One region of the Micromonospora taraxaci genome, then DNA from elsewhere that is predicted to be linked to it. Evidence: riboswitches for the same ligand, from Rfam matches in the RefSeq annotation. Region 1 holds a riboswitch; each other region holds the start of a gene.
What was found. Region 1 has a riboswitch for cobalamin ahead of FHU34_RS19955 (ribonucleoside-diphosphate reductase subunit alpha). Riboswitches for the same ligand answer to the same signal wherever they lie in the genome.
Positions count from the first base shown of each region.

Region 1 (3,272 bases):
CGATCTCGGTGCAGAGGTTGGACAGGTGCACCACGTTGCCCGGTTCGGCGGTCTGGTTGCACAGCCGGTTCGACGCGTCCTTGAAGGTCATCCACCCGTTGCCGGTCTGGGCCAGGGTTCGCATCATCTTCCCGTACAGCTCCCGCGCCGGGACCTGCCGGACGTAGCGGCCCTGCGCCTCGGCCTCGCGGTACGCGGCGTCGAACCGCTCCCCCCACAGGTCGGGCAGCTCGGGCACCTCGTGCGGGTCGAACAGCGACCACATCTCGTCGGCCTCGACCCGGCGCATGAACTCGTCCGGCACCCAGTTGGCCAGGTTCAGGTTGTGGGTGCGGCGGGCGTCCTCGCCGGTGTTGTCCCGCAGTTGCAGGAACTCCTCGATGTCCGGGTGCCACGGCTCCAGGTAGACGCACGCCGCGCCCTTGCGCCGGCCGCCCTGGTTGACCGCCGCGACGCTCGCGTCCAGCGTTCGCAGCCACGGCACGATCCCGTTGGACTGCCCGTTGGTGCCACGGATCAACGCGCCCCGGGACCGGACCCGGGAGTACGCGATGCCGATGCCGCCGGCGAACTTGGACAGGTTGGCGACCTGGGCGTAGCGCTGGTAGATCGAGTCCAACTCGTCGAGCGGTGAGTCGACCAGGTAGCAGGAGGACATCTGGGTGTGCCGGGTGCCGGAGTTGAACAGCGTCGGTGAGCTGGGCAGGTAGGCCAGGCTGGACATCAACCGGTAGAAGCCGACCGCCTCGTCCGGCGTACGGGACAGGCCACAGGCCACCCGCAGCAGCCAGTACTGCGGGGTCTCCAGCACCAGCCGGCTGGTGGGATGGCGCAGCAGGTACCTGTCGTACACCGTGCGCAGCCCGAAGTACTCGAACCGCCGGTCGCCGTCCGGGTCGATGGCATCGTCGAGCACTGCGGCGTGCGTGGCGACGAACGCGGCGGTGTCGTCTCCGATCAGGCCCTCGGTGTGGCCGGTCCGGATCGCCGCGCTGAACGAGGCGATGCCCTGCCGACGCACCTCCTTGTCGACGTAGCCGGCGAGCAGCCGGGCGGCGAGGCGCGAGTACTGCGGTTCCTCACCGATCATCTCGGCCGCTGTCTGAATGGACAGCCGGTCCAGTTCGGCTGTCGTCGCGCCGTCGTACAGGCCGCTGATCGTGCGGGTGGCGACGCGCATCGGGTCGACGTCGGTCAGGTCGTCGGCCCACCGCTCGACCGCCCGGACGATCTTGTTCACGTCCACGGGTTCGGTGCCGCCGTCACGCTTGCGGACCTGCATCGGCGTCCGTCGCAGTGCCGCGTCGGCGCTGGCCGGGACTACCTCGGTGACTGTCACCACTCGCTCCTCGGAGTTCGAGACCTGGAGGCCCGAACGCGCGGAGACAGACACCGACGGACGCCACGCCGGCGGCGTGGGTCAGGTGGCGTCAGCCGTCCCACGCGGCCTCGGACCGCCGCACACCCGGGTGCGGGTACGCGGCGCGCTGGCAGGTCTTCGGACTCGTGGGCGCGACCGGGCTCACCGGTCTCCTACCGGCCGTCGCTTCCCAGACCGTGTGGTCCAGTGCTGATGACGGCTGTCGTTCCCACTCACCGCTGCGGGACAGTCCCGGATTTCCACCGGGTTCCCTCTTGCCTCGACCGCCCTGGATGAGCAGTCGAACCAGCTGCGCTCGACACCATATATAGGGACCCAGCGGTTGTCACACCCCACATGTCGGTGTCGGCGTGTCGGCGGCGGAGGCGGTGACGACCGTCACCCGACCGCGCCCCCGACCGCCGGTCCCCGGCCGGCCGACGCCAGCGGGAGGCGGCGGCCAGCGGCGCGACAAGACCGCGGAAAAGCCGGCGACGATCCACAAAGATGCGATGTATGCAGGATCCAGATGTAAGGAACGTTGCTCATAATCTGCCGTCGATGCGGGTGGTCGAGATGAACATCCAATCTTCAAACCCCCGGCTCGGCCGCCGACTCCGACCCTCGTTCCGACCGGTGGACCGCCGCCCACCATTCGACACACTCGACGGGCCGGAGTTCCACTTGGAACAGCGAACGCCACCCACCAGCGGTTTGGTGTTCGGCCACGATGCCCACGCGCAAACGCGGGCCGCGACGACGGGGTACCACCGCCGTCGCGGCGGTCGCCCGGCATCCGAACACGCCACGCGGGAGGCACCTCTCGTCAGACGTTCGGTCCCCATCAGAAACATTGGATGTCTGCACCGGTCGGGTGATCGACGTCGTTGACGCACCTGAACCAGCCTCCGTATACTCCGAATGATCATCTGATCTTTTGCCTAGTCGGGCGAGGAGCGCATGCCGCAGATCACTGCTGTCACCGTCGAGGACGTCCGCTTCCCCACCTCCCTGACCGCTGACGGGTCAGACGCCATGAACAAGGACGGCGACTACTCGGCGGCCTACGTCGTCCTGCACACCGACGGCACCGACAGCGTGGACGCGCCGCTCGCGGGCCACGGCCTGACCTTCACCATCGGCCGGGGCAACGACATCGTCGCCGCCGCAGCGGTCCACCAGGCACAGCTCCTCGTGGGCATGGACGTGGCGACGATGGCGGCCGACATGGGCGCTGTCTACCGCCTCCTCACGTCCGACTCGCAGCTGCGGTGGCTCGGGCCCGAGAAGGGCGTCGTCCACCTGTCGCTCGCGGCCGTGCTGAACGCCTCGTGGGACCTGGTGGCCCGGCTCGCCGACAAGCCGCTGTGGCGGCTACTGGTGGACATGTCCCCCGAACAACTCGTCGACATCGCGGACCTGCGCTACCTGTCCGACGCGCTGACCCGGGACGAGGCACTGGCCATCCTGCGGGCCAAGGAGAGCACGAAGGCCGACCGCCTCGCCGAGCTCCACCGGACCGGCTACCCCGCCTACACCACCTCGGCCGGCTGGCTCGGCTACGGCGACGACAAGCTGCGCCGGCTGTGCCAGGAAGCCGTCGACAGCGGCTACGGCTACGTCAAGCTCAAGGTGGGCGCCAACCTCGACGACGACATCCGCCGCTGCGCGATCGCCCGGGAGATCCTGGGCCCGGACCGCAACCTGATGATCGACGCCAACCAGGTGTGGGACGTCGGCCAGGCCATCGAGTGGGTCACCGCCCTCGCCCGGTTCACGCCGCTGTGGATCGAGGAGCCGACCAGCCCCGACGACATCCTGGGCCACGCGGCCGTCCGCCGGGCCGTCGCCCCGATCGGCGTCGCCACCGGCGAGCACTGTCACAACCGGGTGATGTTCAAGCAGCTGTTCC
Region 1 covers NZ_VIWZ01000001.1:4,296,454-4,299,725, forward strand. The annotation lists gene FHU34_RS19955 (ribonucleoside-diphosphate reductase subunit alpha) at 1-1,282, opposite strand, end outside; cobalamin riboswitch at 1,473-1,686, opposite strand; gene FHU34_RS19960 (enolase C-terminal domain-like protein) at 2,321-3,272, shown strand, end outside.

Region 2 (3,272 bases), 730 kb from region 1:
GGTCACCGAGGACCGTGTCGGGCGCGCAGTCGGCAGCCAGACCGAGACCCTTGCCGGGCAACCACTCCAGGGTGCCGTGTTTGCCCAGGTGCACCACAGCGTCCGCGTCGAAGCCGCCGTCGGAGGCCGGCGTGGCCAACCAGCGGTACGCGGCCAGGTAGTGATGGCTGGGCGGCAGGTCCGGGTCGTGGTAGATGGCGATCGGATTCTCCCCGAAGCCGCGGGGCGGCTGGATCAGCAGCACCACGTTGCCGAAGCGCAGACCGGCGAGCACGATGTCCCCGCCCTCGGTGTACAGCTCGCCGGGCGGCTCACCCCAGTGCTCCCGCATCCGCTCGCGCAGCTCAGCAGGGACCTGGTCGAACCACCGCCGGTACGTGTCCCCCGGTATCCGGGCCTCGGCGGCGGCCAACTGCTCCGGGGTGAGCCACTCCACGTCGTGCCCACCGGCGGCGATCAGCGCGTGGATCAGCGCGTCCCCGTCGGTGGGTGGCGGCGCGTCGCCCAGGTCGTAGCCGTCCTCGGCCAGTGCGGCGAGCAGCCGGACCGCCGAGACCGGGGTGTCCAGCCCGACGGCGTTGCCGACCCGGGAGTGCTTGGTGGGGTACGAGCTGAGCACCACGGCGACCCGCTTGTCGGGGTTGGGAAGGTACCGCAGCCGGGCGTGGCGCACCGCGATCCCGGCGACCCGGGCGGCCCGCTCGGGATCGGCGGCGTAGACCGAGAGCCCGTCGGAGTCGATCTGCTTGAACGAGAACGGCACGGTGATGATCCGGCCGTCGAACTCGGGGATGGCCACCTGCATCGCGGCGTCCAACGGGGACAGCCCGGCGTCGCTGTCGGCCCACTGCTTCCGGGTGCTGGTCAGGCAGAGCGCCTGGATGATCGGCACGTCCAGGGCGGCCAGGGCGCCGACGTCCCAGGCGTCCTCGTCGCCGCCCCCGGAGGCGTCCGCGGCGACCGCGCCGCCCGCCGCGAGGACGGTGACCAGCAGGGCGTCGCAGCGGGCGAAGAGCCCGAGCGGGCCGGACCCCGTGGTCAGCCCCCGCAACGAACCGCAGAAGATCGGCAGCGGGTTGCCGCCGGCCTCGCGGACCGCGTCCGCGAGCACGTCGACGAAGCCGGTGTTACCGGCGAGGGCGTGCGCCCGGTAGAAGACGATCCCGACGGTGGGCTGCTCCGGATTCGTGGGGTACTCACGGTGCACCCCGTACGCCGGGGTGGGTGTGGGCGGGTCGAACCCCTCGCCGGTGAGCAGCACCGTGTCGGAGAGGAAGCGGGCCAGCTGCCCCAGGTTGTCCGGCCCGCCCTCGACCAGGTACGCGAGCGCCTGGGTGACGACCCCGGACGGCACTGTGGAGATGGCCATCAGCTCCGCGTCAGGCAGCGCCTCACCGCCGAGCACGACAGTCGGCACGCCGGTGGCGAGCACCGCCGCGAGGCCGTCCGGCCAGGCCTGTCGACCGCCGAGCAGGCGTACGACGACGAGGTTCACGCCGTCGAGCAGGGCGGGCACCTCGTCGGCGGCGACCCGGGCGGGGTTGGCCAGCCGGTAGTCAGCGCCGCTGGCGCGGGCGGCCAGCAGGTCGGTGTCGGCGGTGGACAGCAGCAGGATGCGCACGGCGGGCTCCGGGGAGTGACGCCCCGGCCACCACGAGGGTGACCGCGACGATGCGGGTGGGTGCGGCGTCAGCCGGTACGACGGCGGGGCGGACGGCTCGCGGACGCGAGCGGCGGGGCCGGTCGGCGGCGGGCGGCGCTCAGCTCAACGGGGCGTGACCGGTCGCGGGCACTGTGCATCGCCCGCCGTGCGAGTCATGACGAAGTTCGTCGATGAATGAGACGCCGTGCGTCATCGGGTCCTCCTCGGGTGTCCACGCCCTGGGGTACGTCCCGACGGCCGAAGTATCCTGGCTTCCGGATCGACGCTCTCCCCCGGCCTTCCAACCGCAGACACACGGCCGTGACTCACGAGGGGGGATCGCTCCCCGGTGACAGTGGCGGGACCGCGTCGGAATCGCACCGACTTCCTTCACTGCCGTCAGGCCGCGAATGCTGCCACACCCTTCCGCTGCGGGTCAACGCCACTCCGTCCCGGCTAGGCGGCCGACAATCATCGAGCTTCAGCGATTGCCGCGACGGTGGATGCGCGCTGTGGCAATGCCCCGGATGAATGCCCCACGCCCTTTGCTCTGCATACCTATAGGCACCGGGCACGGATCGTCACCGGTGCGCATAGGTATGCAGAGCAAAGGATGGCCGGAACCTGCTCTGGCCTGCGCCGATCGTCCGGTGGGACGGTGCCGGGCGGCACCCTCACCTAGGATCGGAAAACGCCGCACCAGCGTCCACGATCAATCCCGGAGGTCGATCACCATGGTCGCCCCGCAGTTCCACCACCTGGCCGGCCGTGTCTGGATCTGTCCGGGCGATCCCGACCCGGAGGCCGTCCAGGCCGGCGTCGCCGTCGTCGTCGACAAGCGCGGCAGTGTGATGATCGACGCCGGGCAGAGCCCCGCGCACGCTCGCGAGATCCAGGTCGCGCTCGCCGCCGCCGGGCTACCGCAGCCACGTTGGCTCGTCTACACCCACCACCACTGGGACCACGTCTGGGGAGCCTGCGCCTGGCCCGGTGTCGAGATCGTCGGGCACGAGGCGGCCGTGCCGCTGCTGCGCGCCGAGGCCGCCCGGCCGTGGAGCCACCACTACCTGGACGAGCAGGTACGCGCCAACCCTCGCCTCGGCCCGAGCTTCCGGGCGCGGGCACGGGCTGTCGACTCCTGGGAGGACTTCGCGGTCCTACCACCGACCCGGACCTTCACCGATGCCGACGAGTTGCCGGTCGGCGTGGGGCTACGGCACGTCGGAGGTCGGCACGCCCCGGATTCGACTGTCGTCCTGGTGCCCGACTCGGGTGTCATGGTGTTGGGCGACTGCTTCTACCCACCGCCGGCCCATCTGCGCCGACCCGAGGACGGCCTCGACCTGGGCCTGGTCCGACGACTGCTACACGACGACTACCACTGGTACGTCTCCAGCCACGCCGAGCCGATGACCGCTGAACAGGCCCGGTCAGCCGTCGAGGACGCCTGAGCAGGCGAGTCTCAACGGGCGTGGCGCTCCGGGTGGGCGCGGTTCCACACCCGCATCCGTTCCGGGTAGCCGGTGCGGGCGGCCTCGTACAGCGGCACCGCGTGCTTGCGGGCGATGCTCCCCGCCGCCCGGGGAGTACCGGTGCGCCGGCGGATCCACTCACCGTCGTGGGCGATCGC
Region 2 covers NZ_VIWZ01000001.1:3,562,012-3,565,283, reverse strand. The annotation lists gene cobN (cobaltochelatase subunit CobN) at 1-1,621, opposite strand, end outside; cobalamin riboswitch at 1,882-2,058, opposite strand; gene FHU34_RS16315 (MBL fold metallo-hydrolase) at 2,377-3,093, shown strand; gene FHU34_RS16310 (hypothetical protein) at 3,105-3,272, opposite strand, start outside.
Region 2: it holds a riboswitch for cobalamin, as region 1 does, so the genes downstream of both, cobN (cobaltochelatase subunit CobN) here and FHU34_RS19955 (ribonucleoside-diphosphate reductase subunit alpha) in region 1, are expected to answer to the same signal.

Region 3 (3,272 bases), 1.4 Mb from region 1:
CCGGTCAGTCGGCGACGTCCACCACGACCTTGCCCTCGGCGATGCCGTCGGCGACCAGACGGTGGGCGTCCATGATGGTGTCGAGCGTGAAGCGACGCCGGTCCAGTCGCGGGCGCAGCGCGCCGCCATCGGCCAGCGTCGCGATCTCGCGCAGGATGTCGCCGTGGTGTTCGCGGCCCCGGCCGGTGAGCATCGGCAGCAGCGTGAAAACGCCGGAGTAGGTAGCGCCACGAAACGACAGCGGGGCGAGCGAGTGGGTGCCCCAGCCGAGCGCGCTGACGACGTGTCCGTGATAGGTGCGTACCGCCGCGAACGACGCGTCGAGCGTCGCGCCACCGACGTTGTCGACGACGATGTCGAACCCCTCGCCACCGGTGTGCCTCTCGACGTACTCCTCCACGCTCGTCGAGGTGTAGTCGATGGCCACGGCGCCCAGGCTCTCGATCACCCGTACGCTCGCCGGGCCTCCGGTGGCGTACACCTCGGCACCCTTTGCCTGGGCGAGTTGCAGGCCCACGTGACCGACACCGCCGGCACCGCCGTGCACCAGCACCTTCTGCCCGGCGCGGACCCCCGCGCGGTCGACAAGCCCCTCCCAGGAGGTGATCGCCGCCAGTGGCAACGCGGCGGCCTCGCGCATCGAGAGGCCGCCGGGCTTGCGGGCCAGTAACCGGGCGTCCACGGCGGCGTATCCGGCCAGCGAACCCTGTAGCCCACCCACTCCCCCGCACAGCCCGTACACCTCGTCTCCCGGTGCGAACCCCGTCACCTCCGCGCCGACCGCCGCGACGACCCCGGCAAGATCCAGTCCGAGCACCGCGGGCGGCTGGACCCGCGCGTGCGCGGCCTGTCCGGCCTGGATCTTCGTGTCGAGTGGATTGACCCCGCTGGCGACGATCCGCACCAGCACCTGCCCCGCCCCGGGAGCGGGCTGATCGATCTCCTCGACCGTCAGCGGACTGTCGAACTCCCGCAGCACCGCTGCACGCATGACGATTCACACCCTCCGTGATCGAGACATCACGTGGACGCTATCCAACTGGCTTGCCGCCCGGGCTACATCCGGGGTGACAGCCAGGACGACGATCCGGCGAGATACGCGCTGCACGTGGCGACGGACAGCCCGAACGCCCTCAGCCCTCGTCGACGCCGTCGAGCAGCGCCCGTCGCAGGGCCAACCGGTGCTCGCGGCGGATCTCCGCCTCGCGGTAGCGCCTCCGGTCGCCGTCGGTCTCGGGTAGCAACGGCGGCACCGTCCTCGGCTGGCCGTCGTCGTCGATGGCGACCATGACCAGGTGGGCCGTGGCCACGTCGGTGGGCGGCACGGCCCGGTCCCACCGGTCAGCGGTGACCTTGACCGCGACCTCCATCGAGCTGCGTCCGGCCCAGGTGATCCGGGCGTCGACGTGCACGACGTCGCCGACCCGCACCGCGCGCAGGAACGCGGTCTCGTCGATCGCGGCGGTCACCGCCGGCCCGTCGGAGTGCCGGGCGGCGACGACTCCGGCCACCGAGTCGATGAGGTTGAGGATCCGGCCGCCGTGCACCGTACCCATCAGGTTCGTGTGGTGCTGGTCCATGATCTGCGACAGGGTCAGGTGCGACGCCGACGGCGCTCGGCCGACGATCGTGGTGGTGTCGTGCACAGCGGTAGTCCGTCCCTCGGGAAACCACACCGCCGATACGCGGACACGCTGACGAGCACGCGCCGACGGACGGCACGTCACCCGCTCAGCCCACCCGCGAGGCCGACGGCGGCGCACACGGTCGTGTGCGCAGCGCAGGCAGGTCTTCGGACTCGCGGGCCTGACCGGTCGCGCCGGTCTCCTACCGGCCGTCGCTTCCCAGGCCGACGGCCCAGTGCTGATGACGGCGTTCGTTCCCACTCACCGCTGCGGGGCAGTCCCGGACTTCCACCGGGTTCCCTCTTACGACACCCCGACGGTCACGACGGGGCGAACCAGCGCCGCCCGCAGCATAGCTGGCCAGGGAAGTCGCGGCACCGGGGGCACAGCGCGGAGACCGCACCGCCCGTCGTCAGCTTTTGCCATGTGAGGAAAAAGATCGCCAGCTCTTGAAAAAAGCCTCACTCCGGTCAGGATATTCAGATGCGTCGTCTCCCACAGACTCCGGGGCGGGTGCTCTCGGGTGTCCTCGCGCTCCTCCTCGCCTCGGCGGTCGCCCTCCTCGCGTCCGCCCAACCCGCCTCGGCTCACGGGACTCTCGCCATGTCCACGCCAGCGAGTGGGGCCACGGTGAGCGAGCCGTTGACGGCGGTGCAGCTGTTCTTCACCGAGAAGGCCGCGCCCAACGCGTTCTTCACTGTCACCGCCCCGGGCGGCATCCGGGTCGACAACAGCTGGTCGTACGGGGAGCCGAAGCCGCTGGACAAGCCGGTACGGGAGTACTTCCTGGTCAACGGGCAGTTCGAGCCACGGGAGTACACGACCGGGTTCCCCGCGACGGTGGCCGTCACCCACCTGCCGGCCAAGGGCCAGTATTCGGTGAGCTACCTGTCGGTCGCCTCGGACGGCGACACCGTGCGGGGCACGCTGACGTTCCGCTACAACGGGCCGGTGACGGCGGCACCCAAGGGGTGGAGCCCGCCGACGACGCAGCCGGACCCGGCACTGGTGGCCGCCACCGAGCAGCACGGGTCATCCGGGCAGGCGTCGGCGGTGCCGACCGCCTCGGCCCAGCCGGTGACCCCGCCGTCGGGGGCTGCGGCGGTCCCGCCGACCGGGCCGGCCGAGGAGAGCGGTTCGGGAGCGCTGGCCTGGGCCGGATGGGCGGCGGCGATCGCGGCGGCCGTCGCGGCGGCCGGACTTGTCGTCTGGCGTCGCCGGACGGCGTCCACCGGCAAACCCACCGGCCGGGGCCGTACCGCACCGGGGACCTCAGGTCGACGCGGCGGCGGTGCCCGTACCACGAGCCGGCCCTCCGCCGGCAAGACCAGCGGAGGCAGGGCCGCCGCTGGAAAGACGGCCGCTGCCAAGTCCTCCGCGGGCAAGGCCGGCGCGGTGAGCGGTGTCGGTGCGCAGCCCACTGGTGGTAAGCGGCGACCGGCCACAGTGCCGGCAGCGCGTACCGGCGACGCGGTCGTCACGGCCCGCACGGGCGTCGCTGTCGACCCGACGCCCACCAACCAGCAGGCGAAGGCCCTCGCCACCGCCGACCATGAGGCGAAGGCCCTCGCCAGCACCGACGACGAGTCGACAGTCGAGGCCGGACCCCGGCCGGACACGGACCTCGCCGCCGTGACGCCCGGGTCC
Region 3 covers NZ_VIWZ01000001.1:2,889,126-2,892,397, reverse strand. The annotation lists gene FHU34_RS13415 (zinc-dependent alcohol dehydrogenase family protein) at 5-991, opposite strand; gene FHU34_RS13410 (acyl-CoA thioesterase) at 1,134-1,580, opposite strand; cobalamin riboswitch at 1,767-1,980, opposite strand; gene FHU34_RS13405 (copper resistance CopC family protein) at 2,109-3,272, shown strand, end outside.
Region 3: it holds a riboswitch for cobalamin, as region 1 does, so the genes downstream of both, FHU34_RS13410 (acyl-CoA thioesterase) here and FHU34_RS19955 (ribonucleoside-diphosphate reductase subunit alpha) in region 1, are expected to answer to the same signal.